Regions from separate parts of the Streptomyces sp. NPDC001530 genome, predicted to be linked through region 3. Evidence: riboswitches for the same ligand, from Rfam matches in the RefSeq annotation. Region 3 holds a riboswitch; each other region holds the start of a gene.
What was found. A riboswitch is a leader RNA that binds a small molecule or an ion and turns the genes downstream of it on or off. The one in region 3 is predicted to bind thiamine pyrophosphate.

Region 1: another riboswitch for thiamine pyrophosphate. It lies ahead of thiO (glycine oxidase ThiO); the one in region 3 lies ahead of thiC (phosphomethylpyrimidine synthase ThiC).
Region 2: another riboswitch for thiamine pyrophosphate. It lies ahead of ACFY0T_RS27340 (thiamine ABC transporter substrate binding subunit); the one in region 3 lies ahead of thiC (phosphomethylpyrimidine synthase ThiC).

What each region holds. Positions count from the first base shown of each region.
Region 1 is NZ_JBIAVS010000019.1:85,805-92,416, forward strand. Features, by position in the region: gene pknB (Stk1 family PASTA domain-containing Ser/Thr kinase) at 1-1,686, opposite strand, end outside; gene ACFY0T_RS34605 (thiazole synthase) at 1,923-2,717, opposite strand; gene thiS (sulfur carrier protein ThiS) at 2,721-2,921, opposite strand; gene thiO (glycine oxidase ThiO) at 2,918-4,084, opposite strand; TPP riboswitch at 4,082-4,195, opposite strand; gene ACFY0T_RS34620 (hypothetical protein) at 4,248-4,598, shown strand; gene ACFY0T_RS34625 (NAD(P)/FAD-dependent oxidoreductase) at 4,631-5,881, shown strand; gene ACFY0T_RS34630 (Rv2175c family DNA-binding protein) at 6,067-6,432, shown strand; gene thiE (thiamine phosphate synthase) at 6,532-6,612, shown strand, end outside.
Region 2 is NZ_JBIAVS010000013.1:224,818-231,429, forward strand. Features, by position in the region: gene ACFY0T_RS27330 (pentapeptide repeat-containing protein) at 1-1,696, opposite strand, end outside; gene rlmN (23S rRNA (adenine(2503)-C(2))-methyltransferase RlmN) at 2,047-3,153, shown strand; TPP riboswitch at 3,178-3,296, shown strand; gene ACFY0T_RS27340 (thiamine ABC transporter substrate binding subunit) at 3,375-4,499, shown strand; gene ACFY0T_RS27345 (ABC transporter permease) at 4,475-6,166, shown strand; gene ACFY0T_RS27350 (ABC transporter ATP-binding protein) at 6,167-6,612, shown strand, end outside.
Region 3 is NZ_JBIAVS010000012.1:120,349-126,960, forward strand. Features, by position in the region: gene ACFY0T_RS25225 (DUF5326 family protein) at 1-203, shown strand, start outside; gene ACFY0T_RS25230 (IclR family transcriptional regulator) at 557-1,360, shown strand; gene ACFY0T_RS25235 (SsgA family sporulation/cell division regulator) at 1,460-1,897, shown strand; gene ACFY0T_RS25240 (YibE/F family protein) at 1,962-3,431, opposite strand; TPP riboswitch at 3,503-3,659, shown strand; gene thiC (phosphomethylpyrimidine synthase ThiC) at 3,652-5,481, shown strand; gene ACFY0T_RS25250 (VWA domain-containing protein) at 5,581-6,612, shown strand, end outside.

The DNA.
Region 1 (6,612 bases), on a different contig from region 3:
GAACTCCGAGTTGACCCGCTCGGAGGCGATCTTCACCTTCAGGCCGGCCTCCTCCAACTCCTCGGTGGCGTCCTCGACCGACGCGCCCCTGACGTCGGCCACCTCCACCGGGCTGCCCTTGCTGACGGTGAGCGCGATGGCCGAGCCCGCGTGCCGCTTGGTGCCCGCTCCCGGGTCCGTACTGATCACAAAGCCCTTGGTGATGTCCTCGCTGAACTCGCGGGTGACCATGCCCGCGGCGAGTCCGTTGTCCTTCAGCACTTCCTTCGCCTTGAACAGGGCGAAGCCCTTCAGGTCGGGCACCTTCACCGTCTCCGGGCCATCGGAGATGGTCAGCGTCACGGAGTCGTTGTCGCGGATCCGGGCGCCGACATCCGGGTCGGTGCTGATGACGGCGCCGCGCTTCACGGTGTCGCTGTACGCGTGCTTGACGTCCTTGACGTCCAGTCCGGCCGCCTCCAGCCGCTTCGTGGCCTCAGCCTGGGACTTCGCCAGGACCGGCGGGACCTTGGTGAACTGGCCGGAGTTGATGTACCAGATGCCGGCACCGAGGCCCAGCACCAGCACGATGGCGGCGACGACCGCCAGGATCCCGCGCCGGGGCCCCGAGGTACGCCGCGAAGGAGCGGGCGGCGAGCTCTCGAAGCGGCTGGTCTGCTCGAACCGGTTGGTCTGCTCGAACCGGCTGGTCCGGTCGAGGACCGCGTTGTCGTCCTCGTCGTCCTCGTTCACGGGCAGCAGCCGTGGCACGGACAGCGAGCGCGGGATCACACTCGTACGGTCCTCTGCGTTGTCGTGGCCCAGGGCGAGGGCCCCCGGCGGCACGGCGTCGAGCTGCTCGGCGGTGAGCCCGGCGCGCGCCTCGAGGACCTGGCCGAGCAGCGCCACCGCGTCGTGCGGGCGCACCTCGGGATTGCGGGCGGTCGCCGTGGTGACCAGTTCGTCGAGCCCGTACGGCAGCCCCGGTACGGCGGCCGACGGCGGTGGTACGTCCGCGTGGAGGTGCTGGTAGAGCACCTGAGCGGGGGAGTCCCCGGAGTGCGGCTTGTCGCCGGTGAGCATCTCGTAGAGGACGACTCCGCACGCGTAGACGTCGACGCGGGTGTCGGCGGTGCCGTGCTCGATCTGCTCGGGAGCGAGATACGACACGGTGCCGAGGACGGCCCCCGTCGTGTTCGTGACGGTGTCCACGGCTCGTACGAGACCGAAGTCCGCCACCTTGACCCGGCCGTCATCCCCTATGAGGACGTTCTCCGGCTTCATGTCGCGGTGCACGAACCCGGCGCGGTGGGCGGCGCCGAGCGCGGCGAGCACCGGCTCCAGGATGTCGAGCGCGGCCCGCGGCTGCAGGGCGCCACGGTCGCGCAGTACGTCGCGCAGGGTGCATCCGGCGATGTACTCCATGGCCAGATAGACGTACGACCCGTCCGTCCCCTGGTCGAAGACCTGCACCACGTTGGGGTGGGCGAGCCGGGCCACCGACTTGGCCTCGCGGATGAAACGCTCGACGAACGAGCCGTCTGCGGCCAGCGTCGGGTGCATCACCTTGAGCGCGAGCACGCGGTCGAGGCGGGTGTCCAGGGCCCTGTAGACCGTGGCCATCCCGCCGACCGCGATTCGTGCGTCAACGCGATAACGGCCGTCGAGCACGTGCCCGACAAGCGGGTCCTGAAGGGTCGTATCCACGCAGGTGAGTGTACGAGCCGCCACTGTCACGACACCCCGTTCAGCCGATACCGGAGCGCGACTGCAGCCGACCTGTGACGCACACCGCACGCGGGGGCCGGGGGAGGGCCGCAATGCCGCGAGACCGCCCGCACCCGCCAACGGCGAACAGGCCCCACAGGAGACCCGCACCTTCCAGCCGACGGGAAACGAGCGGTGCGGGGGCGGGAGAACTCCGCAGCGTCGGCGCCGGGTGCCTAGAAAGCAGGCCTCTCGGGATCCAGCCGCGCCATGCCCTCCGCAGGAGACGACGCCTCGGCGAAATGGCGCCGAGGAATGCGCCCGGCACGCCGTGCGAGACGGCCGGCCTCCACCGCGTGCCTCATGGCCTCCGCCATCAGGACGGGCTCCTGCGCACGGGTCACGGCTGAGGCAAGCATCACACCCGCACACCCCAACTCCATGGCGAGCGCCACGTCGGACGCCGTACCGGCCCCCGCGTCCAAAATCACCGGCACACGCGCGTGCTCCACGATCAACTGGAAGTTGTGCGGATTACGGATCCCGAGTCCGGACCCGATCGGCGACCCGAGCGGCATGACCGCGGCGCAGCCGACGTCCTCCAGCTTGCGCGCCAGTACCGGGTCGTCGTTCGTGTACGGCAACACGGTGAACCCGTCGTCGACGAGAGTCTCCGCGGCGTCGAGCAGCTCGATCGGGTCCGGCAGCAGCGTCCGCTCGTCGGCGATGACCTCCAGCTTGACCAGGTCCGTGCCGAGGGCCTCGCGCGCGAGACGGGCGGTCAGCACGGCCTCGCCCGCGGTGAAACACCCCGCCGTGTTCGGCAACACCCGGATGCCGAGCTTGTCGAGCACGGACAGGACCGACCCGTGCACGGAAGCGTTCACCCGCCGCATCGCGACCGTCGTCAGCTCCGTACCGGACGCCACGAGCGAGCGCTCCAGCACGTCGAGGCTGGGCGCACCCCCCGTACCCATGATCAGCCGGGACGAGAAGGACGTACCACCGAGGACGAAGGGATCGTCGGCCATGGGTCAGCCTCCTTGGACGGCGGTGAGGACTTCGACCCGGTCTCCCTCGGAGAGGGAGGTGGACGACCACTGCGCGCGCGGGACGACGGTTTCGTTGAGCGCGGCGGCCACGCCGGACGGGGCGGCGGTGAGGGTCGCGACGAGCGTGTCGAGAGCGGTCCCCGGGGCGATCCGCTGTCGCTCTCCGTTGACGAAGACGTTCATGCGGGCTGCTCCGTGAGGGCGGCGGCGCCGAAGCGCCTGGGGGTGAAGGGGCGGGCCTCGTCGGGGAGTTCACCGGTGGTCAGGACGTGCGTCATCACGTCACCGGTGACGGGGGTGAGGAGCACGCCGTTGCGGTAGTGCCCGGTGGCGAGCAGCAGGCCGTCGAGTTCGGTCGGGCCGAGCAGCGGCGCGTTGTCGGGAGAGCCCGGGCGCAGTCCGGCGCGCGTCTCGGTGAGCGGCAGCTCGGTGATCCCGGGGACCAGCTCATGGGCGTCGCGCAGCAGCTCGTAGACGCCGCCCGCGGTCACCGTCGTGTCCCAGCCCAGCTCCTCACTGGTCGCGCCGACGACGAGTTCACCGCTCTCGCGCGGCACCAGATAGACGTGGCTGCCGCGCACGACGGCACGGACGGTACGGCTCAGAAAGGGCGCGTACCGCTTCGGCACGGTCAGCCGCAGGACTTGCCCCTTCACGGGGCGCACGGGCGGCAGGGCGTCGTCGGGAACGCCCGCCAGGCGCCCGCTGAGGCTGCCCCCGGCGAGCACCACCTGGCCCGCGGCCAACTCGGTGCCGTCCGTGGTGACGACTCCGGCTGCCCGGTCCCGTACGACGGACAGACGCTCCGCCCACGTCCGGTGGAACACCACTCCGGCCCGTTCGCACGCCGTGACCAGGGCCGCCGCGAGCCGGCGCGGATCGACCTGGTGGTCGCCGTCGACCCGGAGACCGCCGCGCACGCCGGGTGCGAGCATCGGCTCCAGACGGCGGCACTCGCGCCCGCTCAGCCACTCCGAGTCGAGCCCCGACTGGCGTTGCAGAGCGTGCAGTTCGCGCAGATGGGCGCGGTCGTCGGCGTCCAGCGCGACGGCCAGCGTGCCGCACTGGCGGTAGCCGAGGTCCTGGCCCGTCGCCTCGGTGAGTTCGGCGGCGAAGTCCGGATAGCGGCGCGCGGAGGCGAGGTTGAGGCCCAGCAGGGTCTGCTCGCCGTAGTGCAGTTCGGTGACGGCGGCCAGCATTCCCGCCGCCACCTGGGCCGCTCCGCCGCCGGGTTCGGGGTCCACGAGGGCGGTCGTGAAACCGCGTTGCGCGGCCCGCCAGGCCGTCACGAGCCCGATGATTCCGCCCCCGATGACAAGGACGTCTGACGTACGCGTAGGCGACATGGGCGTCCAGCCCCTCCCTTCGCCGGCATGACCCGGATCAGGTTCGTACGGTCGGAGGCCGTCCCAGCCTCCCTCTCAGCCCGGTGCGTCCGGGCTCCCGCGAGTGCTTTACGTTGGCCACCCTAGCCCGCCGCCACTCGTCTCAGTAAGGGAGCCTCCGTCCATGGCCCGATCGCTCGACGGCCTCGTCCTCGCCCCCGTCGCCGACCAGGCGCCAGGTCAGGTGGGCACCCGCACCCGCTTCACGTACCACGAGAAGGACGGCGAGATCTGGGCCGAATACGCGGGCGGCGATGTCGTACGCGGGCATCTCGTGGGTACCCGCGAGGGTGACCGCCTCGACTTCCGGTACGTGCAGCTGAAGCGCGACGGCAGCACCTCGTCGGGGCACTGCGTGTCCCTCGTGGTGGAGCTGCCCGGCGGGCGCGTACGCCTGGAGGAGACCTGGGAATGGGAGTCGCAGACGGGCAGCGGGACGAGCATTGTGGAGCAGGTCACTGAGCACGTCCACTGACTGACGAATTGTCAGTTGACTATGGTGATCAGGTGAGCGAGCAGACGCAGGCGCAGACGCGGTCCGAGTCGCAGTCGCAGAGGCGTACGGCACGGCGGGTCGTCGTGGTGGGCGCGGGCATGGCCGGTGTGCAGACCGCGGTCGCCCTGCGCGAACAGGGCTTCACCGGCAGCGTGACGCTGATCGGCGCGGAGCCCCATCAGCCGTACGACCGGCCGCCGCTGTCCAAGGCCGTGCTGCTCGGCAAGGCCGAGGGCTCCGCCTTCGACGTCGACTTCGAGGCGCTGGACATCGACCTGCAGCTCGGGCGCGAGGCGCTCGGCGTCCGCCCCGCGGACCATGAGCTGGACACCGAAACCGGGCCCGTGCCGTACGACGTCCTGGTCATCGCCACCGGTGCGGAACCGATCCAGCTGCCGGGCGCGGAGGGCGTGCCCGGGGTCCATCTGCTGCGCACCCTGGACGACGCCGAGCGGCTGCGTCCCGTCCTCGCCCGACAGCACGACATCGTGGTCGTCGGGGCCGGCTGGATCGGCGCCGAGTTCGCCACGGCGGCGCGCGAGGCGGGGTGCGCGGTGACGGTCGTCGAGGCCGCCGACCGGCCGCTCGCCGGGGCGCTGCCCGCCGAGGTGGCCGCACCGATGGCGTCCTGGTACGCGGACAGCGGCGCGTCGTTGCGTACCCACGCGCGCGTGGAGCGCGTCGAGCCCGGTGCCGTGGTTCTCGACGACGGCAGCCGGGTGCCCGCGGACGCGGTCGTCGTCGGCATCGGGGCGCGCCCCGCGACCGCCTGGCTCGCCGGCTCCGGGATCGCGCTCGGTGCCCACCGCGAGGTCGTGGCCGACAACCACCTGCGCACCTCCGTACCGGACGTCTACGCGGTCGGCGACTGCGCCTCCTTCCCTTCGGGAAGGTACGAGGACCGTCTCCTGGTCCACCACTGGGACAACGCCCTCCAGGGGCCGCGCACGGTCGCCGCGAACATCATCGGCGAGGCCCCCGTCGCGTACGACCCCGTCCCGTACTTCTGGTCCGAGCAGTTCGGCCGCTTCGTCCAGTACGTCGGCCACCACGCCCCCGAGGACACGACCCTCTGGCGCGGCGACCCCACCGGCGCCGCCTGGACGGTCTGCTGGCTCCGCGAAACCCGCCTCGTCGCCCTCCTGGCGGTGGGCCGCCCGAGGGACCTGGCCCAGGGCCGCAGACTCATCGAGGCAGGCACCCCGATGAACCCGGACCTCCTGGCGGACCCGTCGAAACCGATGAAGTCGGCGACCGCGTAGGCAAGGTTTCTCCGCCACCGAAGGCGGCACTCGATCCGGCGAAGCCGGAGGGTCTTTTTCGCCGCGCCGGCGAGTCGTTCCGGGGTGCCGAGCGGCAGAAACCCACCCGATCGCCGGAGCGCGGAGACCCGGCCCGGGCGGGACTCGGGTACCGAGTGTCAGTCCGGGATGGCAGGCTTGTCCCCGTGACCGAGATTGACGCAAAGATCGATGCTCTCGTCCCCGCCTGGCTCACCCTCCCCGACATCGCCGAACAGCTCGGCGTCGAGGTGACCCGCGTCCGGCAGCTGGTCAAGGAGGGCCAGCTGATCGCCGTACGCCGTGGTGAGAACCGCGCGCTGCACGTCCCCGCCGCCTTCATCGACGGGGACAAGGTCGTCAAGGGCCTGTCCGGCACCCTGACGCTCCTGCGGGACGACGGCTTCACCGACGAAGAGATGCTCGAGTGGCTCTTCACCCCCGACCCGACCCTGCCCGGCACCCCCGCGCAGGCTCTGAGCGAGAATCGCGGCACGGAGGTGAAGCGCCGCGCCCAGGCGCTCGCCGTCTGACCTGAACGGACCGTCCGGCGTACGGACCACGGCCGGCCACGGGCCGAAAGGCCACCGGGCCACCGTGGTCCGTACGCACCGACAACGGGGGACACACGCATGCCCGAGAACGCCGCCACCACCGCGCGCGCCCAGCTCGCCGACGCCCGTCTCTACCTCTGCACGGACGCCCGCAAGCGC
Region 2 (6,612 bases), on a different contig from region 3:
CGAACCGTATGGAAGAAAACCGTTCGTCGCTAGGGTTCTTCGGATCTGCGTTGCCTATCTCGAAAGTGACCTTCCCCCCGTTCGGCGGGACTATTCCTACTGCCTCCTGTTTCGATGACTCCTGGGGCAACCCAAATGCCATCATGAGTAAAATGGTGGTCAGCATCGCTAGGGTAAGCCATCCTAGCGCGCGCGACGCGCGCAACCCGTAACCCGATAGTAGCCAATACAGTTGCAGCAGCCAACGCTCAGACGTAATCCATTTGCGACTGAGGCGCCTCATCTCCATCTCCCCGTAATAGAAATCTGCGGCGCCGGGCTCATCCTTTGCGTCCTCGCGCGATTTCCGCAATTGTCGATAGATTATCGCCAACGCATCATACCGAGGAGTGACTCTATCGATTGGTCTATTGCCCCAGATGCGATGGGATGAGCCTCTGCCCGACAGGGCACGCCGACGGCGCTCTTCTTCGATAACTTGGCGACTCGTGTGACGAAACGGGGGCGTCATGGAAAAGCCACGAGGGCTCCGATTGAAATACCAGCGGCCTTCGAGACGGAGTTGGTCTAGATGGATTGATCCACTGAAAGTGCAGTTCGTAAGCGAAAGGTTCGCTACTGTCAACATTGCGCAGTCGACACCTCTAAGTGAGGTCAGAGAAGCAACCGACTGAACGGCTCCAGTTTCGAAGTTGAGGGTGAAGGGTGCACCAATGATGTCGACTGGCTGGTTGAGAACTGCATGTGTCAGGTCTACGTCGGCCCGTGCCACCTGAACTGAGGCGTGCGAAGCGAATACGGTGTGCTTTAGGGATGCTTTCCCTGCATCCACGTCGAGTAGGACTGGATGCTCGAAATGTGCGTGCGCTAGGTCCAGAACTTGTTCGCAATGTATAGGGCCGAATCTCGACATCTCCGCGAAAAGTGCCTTAGTGAAGAATGCGCCGCCAGATCCGACTGTGACGCTATGGAAGTCGGCGGCCCCAAGAAATCTTGATTCAATGAACTGGGCGAAACCCTCGAAGGTGACATTCGTGAAGTTGGCGGAATTCTCGAAAGTTGCCCTATTGAAGGTGGTCTCTATGCCAAATGTAGCCCCCTCGAAGAGGGCCCAGTCTAGAAACTGAACTCCATCGAAGGTTGCTTTCTTGAAGCGCGAATTCTGAAAGAAGGCGTCCTTGGTGAAAATTGCGTCCTCGAAGTTAGCCCAGTCTGAGAAGTCCACTTCGTCAAAGGAGGCGCCTTCGTGAAATTTGACACTGTCAAAGATTGCCGAATCCTTGAAGTGCGCTCCAGTGAACTCGACGTCTCCCAGGAATTCCACGTCGCTAAACTGGGTGATTCCTTGAAACTCTGATGATGCAAATGAGAGATAGGAGCGGAACGCTCCCGTGATCCTTAGGATGGCGCCAGTGAACTTGCAATATGTGAAGTAAGCGTGGGTGTTGCCATGGTTGAGAACGGAAGTGACCTGTCGGAAAAGATCAGGGTCAATACGCGTTCCTTGGTAGCTCACCGATGATCGTTCGTGCATGGAATTGAAATGCCTGGTGCGTTCTTCCGTTGAAATATGCGAGAGGCATTTCGAGTAGGGTTCGACAACTTCACCTCGGCATCGAGAAGTGCCATCCGGGGTTTCCGTGAGTTGGGAACACTCGGTCCATTGGGGGCTTGGCGGTGCGGCGGGGTCGGTCATGCACCACCGTTACCGCACCTGCGGTGAGACTGACCGTGACATTGCCATTTCGTGAGCCGGCGAGACGGGTCACAGGTCAACGGCCTCCATGGGGGAGCGCCTAGTAGCTCGCCCTGAGCTTCCCCGGGTCTTCCCGAAGAGGGGAGGATCGGCAAGGAGCCGCCCATGATCCCCGAGTGCGGGGATGCGAGATTCTCTGGCTCAGCGTTGTTCCAGGTCGCGCGGCCGCAGCGGGGCCGTCTGTGGGCCGTCCGACGGTGGCCCAAGACAACCAGCAACGGCCGTCAACGACCACCATGCGAAGCGACTGACGCAGGTCACAGGAATCGATCTGCGACACTGGTACAGCCATGCCTAAGCCCGGAGAACTCACTTTCGTCGCCCCGCGCGGAGCCAAGAAGCCGCCGCGGCACCTTGCCGATCTCACGCCCGCCGAGCGAAAAGAGGCGGTTGCCGCGATCGGTGAGAAGCCGTTTCGCGCCAAGCAGCTCTCACAGCACTACTTCGCGCGGTACGCGCACGACCCCGCGGAGTGGACGGACATCCCGGCCGCCTCGCGCGGCAAGCTCCAGGAGGCGCTGCTCCCCGAGCTGATGACGGTCGTGCGGCATCTGTCCACCGACCAGGAAACCACCCGCAAGACGCTGTGGCGGCTCTTCGACGGCACGCTCGTCGAGTCCGTGCTGATGCGCTACCCGGACCGGGTGACCATGTGCATCAGCTCGCAGGCCGGGTGCGGGATGAACTGCCCGTTCTGCGCCACCGGGCAGGCCGGGCTCGACCGGAACCTGTCGACCGGTGAGATCGTGCACCAGATCGTGGACGGGATGCGCGCCCTCAGGGACGGCGAGATCCCCGGCGGTCCGGCACGGCTGAGCAACATCGTCTTCATGGGCATGGGCGAGCCGCTCGCCAACTACAAGCGGGTGGTCGGGGCCATTCGCGCGCTCACCGACCCCGAGCCCGACGGGCTGGGGCTCTCCCAGCGCGGCATCACCGTGTCGACGGTCGGGCTCGTGCCCGCCATCCACCGGTTCTCCGACGAGGGCTTCAAGTGCCGTCTCGCCATCTCCCTGCACGCGCCGGACGACGAGCTGCGCGACACCCTCGTCCCCGTCAACACGCGGTGGAAGGTGCGCGAGGTGCTGGACGCCGGCTGGGAGTACGCGGCCAAGTCCGGGCGGCGCCTGTCCATCGAGTACGCCCTCATCCGCGACATCAACGACCAGGCGTGGCGCGGTGACCGGCTCGGGCGGCTGCTCAAGGGCAAGCCGGTGCACGTCAACCTCATCCCGCTGAACCCGACCCCGGGTTCGAAGTGGACCGCCTCGCGGCCCGAGGACGAGAAGGCGTTCGTCGAGGCCATCGCGGCCCACGGGGTGCCGGTGACCATCCGGGACACCCGAGGTCAGGAGATCGACGGGGCGTGCGGTCAGCTCGCCGCGACCGAACGGTAGTCTGATCCGCGTCAGTACATCTTCATATTCCGACAGGGGAGCGCCACAGCGCTGAGAGTGCGGCAGCCGGACCACCGGTGGGCCGCAGACCCTCTGAACCTTGCCCAGGTCATTCTGGGTAGGAAGTTCGGGCATCACTCAAGCTGTTGCGCCCTGCCCGGGACCGCCAAGGGGTCCCGGGCAGGGCCGCGTCTCTTCCTGGTCACCCCAGGAGGAATTCAGTGAGCACCACCACGAAGTTCACGGCCGCGCTTGTGGCGACCGGACTTGGGCTCGTCACGCTGTCCGCGTGCGGCTCGTCAGAATCCGGCGACAAGGCAGCCGCGGACTCCAAGAACGTCACCCTCGTCAGTCACGACTCCTTCGCCTACTCCAAGAGCGTGCTGCAGGCGTTCGAGAAGGAGTCCGGGTACAAGGTCAGGATCCTCAAGGACGGCGACGCCGGACAGGCCGTCAACAAGGCGATCCTCACCAAGGACAACCCGCAGGGCGACGTCTTCTTCGGTGTCGACAACACCCTGCTGTCCCGCGCGCTCGACAACGGGCTCTTCCAGTCGTACGAGGCCAAGGGCTCGGACCGCATAGTGCCGGAGTACCGGGTCGACCAGGACAAGCACCGGGTCACGCCCATCGACTCCGGCGACATCTGCGTCAACTACGACAAGGCCTACTTCAGCAAGCACAAGCTGACGCCGCCGCAGTCCTTCGACGATCTGATCAAGCCCGAGTACAAGAACCTCCTCGTCACCGAGAACGCCTCCACGTCCTCGCCGGGCCTCGGCTTCCTGCTCGGGACCGCCGCGAAGTACGGCGATGGGGGCACCTCCCGCTCGAGCGAAGCCGAGAGTGGGGGAGGCTGGCAGGGCTACTGGAAGAAGCTCAAGACCAATGGCGTGAAGGTCGTCGACGGCTGGGAGCAGGCGTACAACGAGGAGTTCTCCGGGTCCGCGGGCGGCAAGAAGGCCACGGCCGACCGGCCGCTGGTCGTCTCCTACGCCTCGTCCCCGCCGGCCGAGGTCATCTACGCCGACCCGAAGCCGACGACCGCGCCGACCGGCGTCGCGAACGGCACCTGCTTCCGGCAGGTCGAGTACGCGGGGCTGCTGAGCAACGCGAAGAACCCCAAGGGTGGCAAGGCGTTCATCGACTTCCTGGTCTCCCAGCAGTTCCAGGAGGACATGCCGCTGAACATGTTCGTGTACCCGGTGGTCAAGGGCGCCGCCGTGCCCGCCGAGTTCACGAAGTACGGCCCGCAGGCCAAGGATCCCGAGACCATGGACCCCGCCAAGATCGCCGACAACCGTGACCAGTGGGTCAAGTCGTGGACCTCGCTCGTACTGAAGTAGCACCCAAGACGCGAGCAGTACCCAAGAAGCGCGGAGGGGCGGCGCGGCTGGGGCTCATGGCCCTGCCCGTCGCGTTCTTCGCCGTCTTCTTCGCCTACCCCGTCGCCGCGATCGTGGCCCGCGGTCTCAAGGTCGACGGCGCCTGGCAGTTGGGGCGGATCGGTGACGTGCTCGCGCAGTCCGACATCCGCCACGTGCTCTGGTTCACCACCTGGCAGGCGCTCGCGTCGACGGCGCTCACGCTGCTGATCGCGCTGCCCGCCGCGTATGTGTTCGCGCGCTTCGATTTCAGGGGCAAGCAGATCCTCCGGGCCGTCGTGACCGTGCCCTTCGTGCTGCCCACCGTCGTCGTCGGTACGGCGTTCCTCGCGCTGGTCGGCCGCGGTGGGCTGCTCGACGAGCTGTGGGGTGTACGGCTGGACACCACCGTGTGGGCGATCCTGCTCGCGCATGTCTTCTTCAACTACGCCGTCGTCGTACGGACGGTCGGCGGGCTCTGGTCGCAGCTCGACCCACGCCAGGAGGAGGCCGCACGGATGCTCGGCGCCTCCCGGTTCGCCGCTTGGCGCAAGGTGACGCTGCCGGCCCTGAGCCCGGCCGTCGCCGCCGCCGCGCTCATGGTCTTCCTCTTCACCTTCACCTCCTTCGGCGTGGTGCAGATCCTCGGCGGCCCCACCTTCTCGACGCTCGAAGTCGAGATCTACCGGCAGACCTCGGAGATCTTCGACCTCGCGACGGCGGCGGTGCTGACGATCATCCAGTTCGTGGCGGTGGGCGCGATCCTCGCCGTGCACGCCTGGACCGTACGGCGCCGGGAGACCGCCCTGCGCCTGGTGGCCCCGGAGATGACGGCGCGCCGGCCGCACGGGGCCGGGCAGTGGGCCCTGCTGGCAGCGGTGCTGGCGAGCATCGTCCTCCTCCTCGTGCTGCCCCTCGGCGTGCTGATCCAGCGGTCCCTCGACGCCCCCGGCGGCTACGGATTCGCGTACTACAAGGCGCTGACCTCCGACGACGGCGGTATCTTCCTCGTCGCGCCGATCGAGGCGATCGGCAACTCGCTGGAGTACGCGCTCGCCGCCACCGCCATCGCGGTGGTGATCGGCGGTCTGGCGGCCGCGGCCCTCACCCGCCGTAACGCGGGCCGTCTCGTACGAGGCTTCGACGCGCTGCTGATGCTGCCGCTCGGCGTCTCCGCGGTGACCGTGGGCTTCGGTTTCCTCATCGCGCTGGACGAGCCGCCGCTGGATCTGCGGGCGTCCTGGATCCTGGTGCCGCTCGCGCAGGCGCTGGTGGGCGCCCCCTTCGTCGTACGGACGATGCTGCCCGTGCTGCGGGCGGTGGACGAACGGTTGCGGGAGGCGGCGGCCGTGCTCGGGGCGTCGCCGTGGCGGGTGTGGCGCGAGGTCGATCTGCCGATGGTGCGGCGGGCGTTGCTGATCGCGGCCGGGTTCGCCTTCGCCGTGTCGCTCGGCGAGTTCGGGGCGACCGTCTTCATCGCGCGGCCCGACAACCCGACGCTGCCGGTCGCCGTGGCCCGGCTGCTCGGGCGGGCGGGCGACCTCAACTACGGGCAGGCGATGGCGCTTTCTACGATCCTGATGGTGGTGTGCGCGGTGGCGCTGCTGTTGTTGGAGCGCGTACGGACCGACCGGACCGGGGAGTTCTAGATGTTGCTGAGCCTCGAAGGCGCGACCGTACGCTTCGGCGGGCGGCCCGTGCTCGACGCCGTCGACCTCGATGTCGCCGAGCACGAGATCGTCTGTGTGCTCGGGCCGAGCGGCAGCGGCAAGTCCACGCTGCTCAGGGCGGTGGCCGGATTGCAGACGCTGGATGCGGGCCGTGTGGTACTGGACGGACGCGACCAGACGGCGGTGCCCGCGCACAAGCGCGGCGTCGGCCTGATGTTCCAGGACCACCAGCTCTTTCCGCAGCGGGACGTGGGCGGCAATGTCGCCTTCGGGCTGCGGATGCACGGGGCGTCGAAGGGGAAACAGGCCCTGCAGGTGGGGGAGTTGCTGGAACTCGTCGGGCTGCCGGGTGCCGAGCGGAGGGCCGTCGCGGAGCTCTCCGGCGGCGAGCAGCAGCGGGTCGCGCTGGCCCGTGCCTTGGCGCC
Region 3 (6,612 bases):
TCTTCAACGGTATGCCGTGGTGGGTGAAGTGGGTCGCGGTGCCGGTCATCGCCCTGGTCGTGTTCGGCACGGTGATAGTCAGCGTGCTCAGTGTGGTCATCAGCCTGCTCTTCAAGGCCCTGGTCTTCGTCGCGCTGGTCGGCGGACTGATCTACGTCGTGCGGAAGTTCATGTCGAGCTCGTCATCGCGCAGTGACTGGTGAGGCGTGAGAGGGTGAGCGATTCGGTAACGGCGGACCGGTAAAGGGAACCTGAGGTTCCCTCGGCCGAGGGAAGTTTCCCGGCGAGGCCGTCTGCGAGCGGTGGCAGGCGGTTAGAGTCCGGAATCCGACGCGGGGTCGCCCCCGCGGGCAGCGCACAGCCCCCCCTCCCGTGTTCCCCCGCACGGGCGGTCCCCCTCGCGCTTAGGGAGTGCCCCTTGGCCACGGTTGACACCGCACCCGCACAATCACACACTCCACCCGTCCAGCGATCGGGCGTGCCCGCGGGGTCATGCGGCCCGCCCGCCCAGCCACGTACCACGCCCGGGGAGACACGCGCTCCGCGCACTTCGCCGGTGGAGACAGGCGCTGCGCGCACCCCTCCCGCCGAGGCCGCGCCCCCGGAGCCGAACTCCACGACCCTGATCGGCTCCGTGCAGCGGGCGATGCGCCTTCTGGAGGCCGTCGCCTCGCGTGAGCACGGCGCGCCCGCCAAGCAGCTGGCCCGGGAGGCCGGGCTCGCGTTGCCGACGGCGTACCACCTGCTGCGCACCCTGGTCCACGAGGGCTATCTGCGCCGCGACAAGGGGCTGTTCTTCCTTGGTGGGGCCGCCGAGCGGCTGAGCAGTAGTGGAGCACAGCAGAAACGTCGCAGCACGGTGAGCGACGCGCTCGCGCGCTGGCGCGATTCGCTCGGCGTACCCGTGTACTACGCGATCTACCGCGACGGCGAGATCGAGGTCATGTGCATCGCCGACACCCCGGGGAATCCCGCGGTCGAGGAGTGGGCCGACTTCCGGGAGACCGGGCACGCGCACGCGATCGGCCAGTGTCTGCTGTCCCAGTTGGACGAGAGGGCCCGCCGCGATCACCTCGACCGCTATCCCGTGCAGTCGATCACTCCGTACACGGTGCGTGACAACGACAGTCTGCTGCGGCGCCTGGAACGGACGGGACGGATGGAGCCCGTCATCGAGCGCCAGGAGTACGCGCTCGGCACGGTCTGCGCCGCGATCCCCATCACGGCAGGCACAACTGCCGGGACCATGGCCATCTCCCTGCCTTCTCATCAGGCCGATCGGTTGCTACCTGCCGCAGTGCAATTGCAGAGCGAAGTCGGCAGGCTACTAGGGTCACTTGCCCTCTCTATCAGTATCTGAAAACTTACTCCTTGTGATCTGGTGTGTACGTTAAGCAAGATTCCAGCAGTGTCAGGGGGACGATTCCTGGCCAGTCGACGGCAAACGGCGGGGTAGGCGATGCGTGAGTCGGTACAGGCAGAGGTCATGATGAGCTTCCTCGTGTCGGAGGAGCTGTCCTTCCGCATTCCGGTGGAGCTGCGATACGAGACCTGTGATCCGTACGCCGTGCGGCTGACCTTCCATTTGCCCGGCGACGCTCCTGTGACCTGGGCGTTCGGGCGGGAGTTGCTGATCGACGGCGTGGGCCGGCCATGCGGTGACGGCGATGTGCACATCGCGCCGGCCGACCCGGAAGCGTTCGGCGAGGTGCTGATCCGGCTTCAGGTGGGCGGTGACCACGCGCTGTTTCGGTCCGGGGCCGCGCCGCTCGTGGCGTTCCTCGACCGCACGGACAAACTGGTGCCACTGGGGCAGGAGCGTTCCCTCGCCGACTTCGAGGCGCATCTCGACGAGGCGCTGGACCGCATCCTGGCGGAGGAGCAGAGCGCGGGCTGACGCACCGTCACACCCCCCAAGTGGAGTAACGCTTCCTCACCAGGGGCGTGACTGCCGGATGGCTTCAGTGCTTGCGGCGGCGGCCCTTCCCGCTGCGTGCCGGTGTCCTGGCTCCCGTGGCCTCCACAGGGCCGGCGGCGGTTCCCGGGCGGTCCGCGGAGACCACCAGGGCGGCCAGCGCGGTGGTCACCGGCACGGAGGCGACCAGCCCGATCGAGCCGATCAGGGTGCGCACGATCTCCTCGGCGACCAGTTCGCTGTTGGCGACCGTGGCCACGCTGCTCTGCGCGATCGAGAAGAGCAGCAGCAGCGGCAGCGCGGCGCCCGCGTACGCCAGGACGAGCGTGTTGACGACGGAAGCGATGTGGTCACGGCCGATGCGGATGCCCGCGCGGTACAGGCCACGCCAGCCCATCGTGGGATTCGCCTCGTGCAGCTCCCAGACCGCGGACGTCTGCGTCACCGTCACATCGTCGAGCACACCGAGCGAACCGATGATGACCCCGGCGAGCAGCAGACCGCTCATGTCGATGGACGGGTACAGGCCGTGGATCAGGCCGGTGTTGTCGTCGGTGTTGCCGGTCAGTGCCGCCCAGCCGATGAAGACGGAGCCGAGCACACCGATCAGCACCAGCGAGAGCAGCGTGCCGATCACCGCCACCGATGTGCGGGCCGAGAGTCCGTGGCACATGTAGAGCGCGATCAGCATGATGGCGCTCGCCCCGACGATCGCCACGATCAGCGGGTTCGAGCCCTGCAGGATCGCGGGCAGGATGAAGAACGTCAGGACCAGGAAGCTGACGGCCAGAGCGATCAGCGCCATGACACCGCGCATCCGGCCCACCACTACGACGACCAGGGCGAAGATCCCGGCGAGTACTGCCAGCGGGAACTTCCGGTTCACGTCGGTGACCGAGTACTGCAGATCCTTGGGCGCGGAGGGCTCGTACGCGACCACGACCTTCTCGCCCTGGTGCAACTGCCGCGACTGATCCGGCTGGACGATCTCGGTGAAGGTACGGCCCTTGTCCTTGCCGGTGTCGATCCGGATCGTCGCCTTCTTGCAGTCGCCCGTCGCCTGCTGCTGCGCGGAGGAGCCCTCTGCGGTGGAGGTGTCGCCGGTCGGGGTCTCTCCCGAGGCGTTCACGGACTTGCAGTCCACCTTGTCGACCTTGGTGACCGTCGCCTGCTGGGTCTGCCGGTCGAAGCCGACACCGGTGCGCTCATGGGACGGGGCGCCGCCGGGCCAGAGGACCATGAGGCCGACGACGACCGCCGTGGCGAAGGGGATCAGCACCGCGGCGATGACCTTGCGCAGATGCTTGGAGACGGGGGCGGCGGGGCCGTGGCCGTGGGAGTGGCCGTGCCCGCCGCCAGGGCCGTGGTCGTGCCCGTCACCGGGCCCGGGCCCGTGGTTATCACCGCCTGGTCCATGTCCGCGGCCGTCGCCGGAGCCATGTCCATGGCCGTCACCGGAGCCGGGTCCGCGCGGCGGCTCGGACGGTGGGAATGGGGGCTGCTGCGTTGTGGTCACCGACCGATCATCGCAAGAACGGCGGGGGCCCTCTGTTCACCGCGCCAGATATGACGCTAGCGTGGAGGCACCTTTGCACACGCGGGAGCTCGGAGCACCGGGCTGAGAGGGCGCTGACCTTCGTCCCAGCGATGTTTCACATGAAACATCGACGGACGGAAGCCGCTGCGTCGACCGCCGAACCTGTTACCGGGTAATGCCGGCGTAGGGAGTCGGTCTCATGACCAACAAGGACGTACGCACGCCTGCCTCCAGCCAGACGGACGGGGCGCTCGCCCCGGACGGAAACGGTGGGGCGTCCGCCCCGACCGTGAACGGCGAGGCCGGGAAGTCCATCGGCTGGCACAAGGGGTATATCGGCGGTTCGCGCCCCGATCTACGGGTGCCGGTCCGTCAGGTGCACCTCACCAACGGGCAGTCCGTCACGCTGTACGACACCAGCGGCCCGTACACCGATCCGACCGTCGACACCGACGTACGCAGGGGCCTCCCGCCGCTACGCGAGAACTGGATCATCGCCCGCGGCGACACCGAGGAGTACGCGGGCCGCCCGGTCCGCCCCGAGGACGACGGGATCAAGCACACCTCACCGCGCGGGGGGCTGCGCAACCTCGACGCGGTCTTCCCGGGGCGGCCGCGTCAGCCGCGCCGGGGCCGCTCCGGACAGGCGGTGACGCAGCTCGCGTACGCGCGCCGCGGGGAGATCACGCCCGAGATGGAGTTCGTGGCAGTCCGCGAGAACGTCGATCCCGAGGTCGTCCGCGAGGAGATCGCCGCGGGCCGTGCGGTGCTGCCCGCGAACGTGAACCACCCGGAGATCGAGCCGATGATCATCGGCAAGCGGTTCCTGGTGAAGGTCAATGCCAACATCGGCAACTCGGCCGTGACGTCCTCCATCGAGGAGGAGGTCGAGAAGATGACCTGGGCGACCCGCTGGGGCGCCGACACGGTCATGGACCTGTCCACCGGCCGCAACATTCACACCACCCGTGAGTGGGTGCTGCGCAACTCCCCCGTCCCCATCGGCACGGTGCCGCTCTACCAGGCGCTGGAGAAGGTCGACGGCCGCGCCGAGGAACTGACCTGGGCGATCTACAAGGACACCGTCATCGAGCAGGCCGAGCAGGGCGTGGACTACATGACGGTCCACGCGGGCGTACGCCTGCCGTACGTGCCGCTCACCGCGAATCGCAAGACCGGCATCGTCTCGCGCGGCGGCTCGATCATGGCGGCCTGGTGCCTGGCGCACCACAAGGAATCGTTCCTGTACGAGAACTTCGAGGAACTCTGCGAGATTCTCGCGGCGTACGACGTCACGTATTCGCTCGGCGACGGGCTGCGGCCCGGCTCCATCGCGGACGCCAACGACGCAGCGCAGTTCGCGGAGTTGAGGACGCTCGGGGAACTCAACACGATCGCCAAGCGTTTCAACGTACAGACCATGATCGAGGGCCCGGGACATGTCCCGATGCACAAGATCAAGGAGAACATCGACCTTCAGCAGGAGATCTGTGATGAAGCTCCGTTCTATACGCTCGGCCCGCTGACCACGGACGTCGCGCCGGCGTACGACCACATCACCTCCGGCATCGGTGCCGCGATGATCGCCTGGTGGGGCACGGCGATGCTCTGCTACGTCACGCCCAAGGAGCACTTGGGCCTGCCCAACCGTGACGACGTCAAGACCGGCGTCATCACCTACAAGATCGCCGCCCACGCAGCCGACCTCGCCAAGGGGCACCCAGGTGCGCAGGAATGGGACGACGCGCTGTCCGACGCCCGATTCGAGTTCCGCTGGGAGGACCAGTTCAATCTGGCCCTCGACCCGGACACGGCACGGGAGTTCCACGACGAAACGCTGCCGGCCGAACCCGCCAAGACGGCTCACTTCTGCTCCATGTGCGGGCCGAAGTTCTGCTCGATGAAGATCTCGCAGGACATCCGGCGTGAGCACGGCGGTTCGCAGGTGGAGATCGAGGAGGGCATGGCGCAGAAGTCCAAGGAGTTCGCAGCCGCGGGCAATCGGGTCTATCTGCCGTTGGCGGACTGAGGCGCACGTCTGCTGTGTGCGGTGTGGGGAGCCGTCCGATGTTCAGGTATGTGGCATCGGACGGGTCCGGGGCCGGGTTTCTCTCGGCAGACTGGGCGCATGACAGCGACATCCATGAGCAAGGGTGCCAACCTTCCCGTGGCCGCCGATGCCGTGCAGGTCGTGCTCGGCTGGTCCGGGGGGTCCGGTGCGCCGGACGCCGACGCCTCGGCGCTGCTGCTCGGCGCGGGTGGACGAGTGAGGGACGACGGGGACTTCGTCTTCTACAACCAGCCGCAGCATGCCTCCGGTGCCGTACGACACCTCGGCAAGCGGCGGGACGGCGGAGTCACGACGGACACGGTCGGGGTGGACCTGAGCGCCCTGGAGCCGGACATCGAGCGGGTGGTGCTGTGCGCCTCGGCCGACGGCGGCACCTTCGGCGAGTTGTCCGGGCTGACGCTCACGCTGCTCGACGCCGGGTCGCGGCGGGAGCTCGCGCGCTTCGAGATGGAGGCCACGACGGAGACGGCGTTCATCGGCGGTGAGCTGTATCTGCGGGGTGGGCAGTGGAAGTTCCGCGCGGTCGGACAGGGCTACGCGTCCGGACTCGCGGGCCTGGCCACCGACTTCGGGATCAGCGTGGACGACGAGCCTGGTGACTCCACGACCGCGCGGGCAGTGCCGTCTGCGGGCGCGGCCATGAACCCGCCGGTGGGGCCGCCTCCGGGAGCGGCCGCGGGCCCGCCGGTGGTGCCGCCCGCGGTCACGCCCTTCGCGGCGCCCGCGGCGGCCCCGTCCGCCCCGCAGGTGCCGTCGGCCCCCTCAGGCCCCGCCCCGCGCCTCACCAAGGGCGAGGAGCAGCTGCCCGTGGACATGCGCAAGCGGCTCTCCCTGCGCAAGGAGCAGGTGGCGGTCAGTCTGCGCAAGCACGGGGCGGCGGGGGTCACGGCGCGAGTGATTCTGGTCCTCGACGCCTCGGGGTCGATGTCCTTCCTGTACTCGAAGGGCGTCGTGGCCGACGTGGTGGAGCGGATGGCCGCGGTGGCCGCGCAGTTGGACGATGACGGAGTGATGCAGGCGTGGACGTTCGCTTCCCATGCGGCCCGGCTGCCGGATCTCGGTCTGGGGGAACTGCCCGAGTGGCTGGAG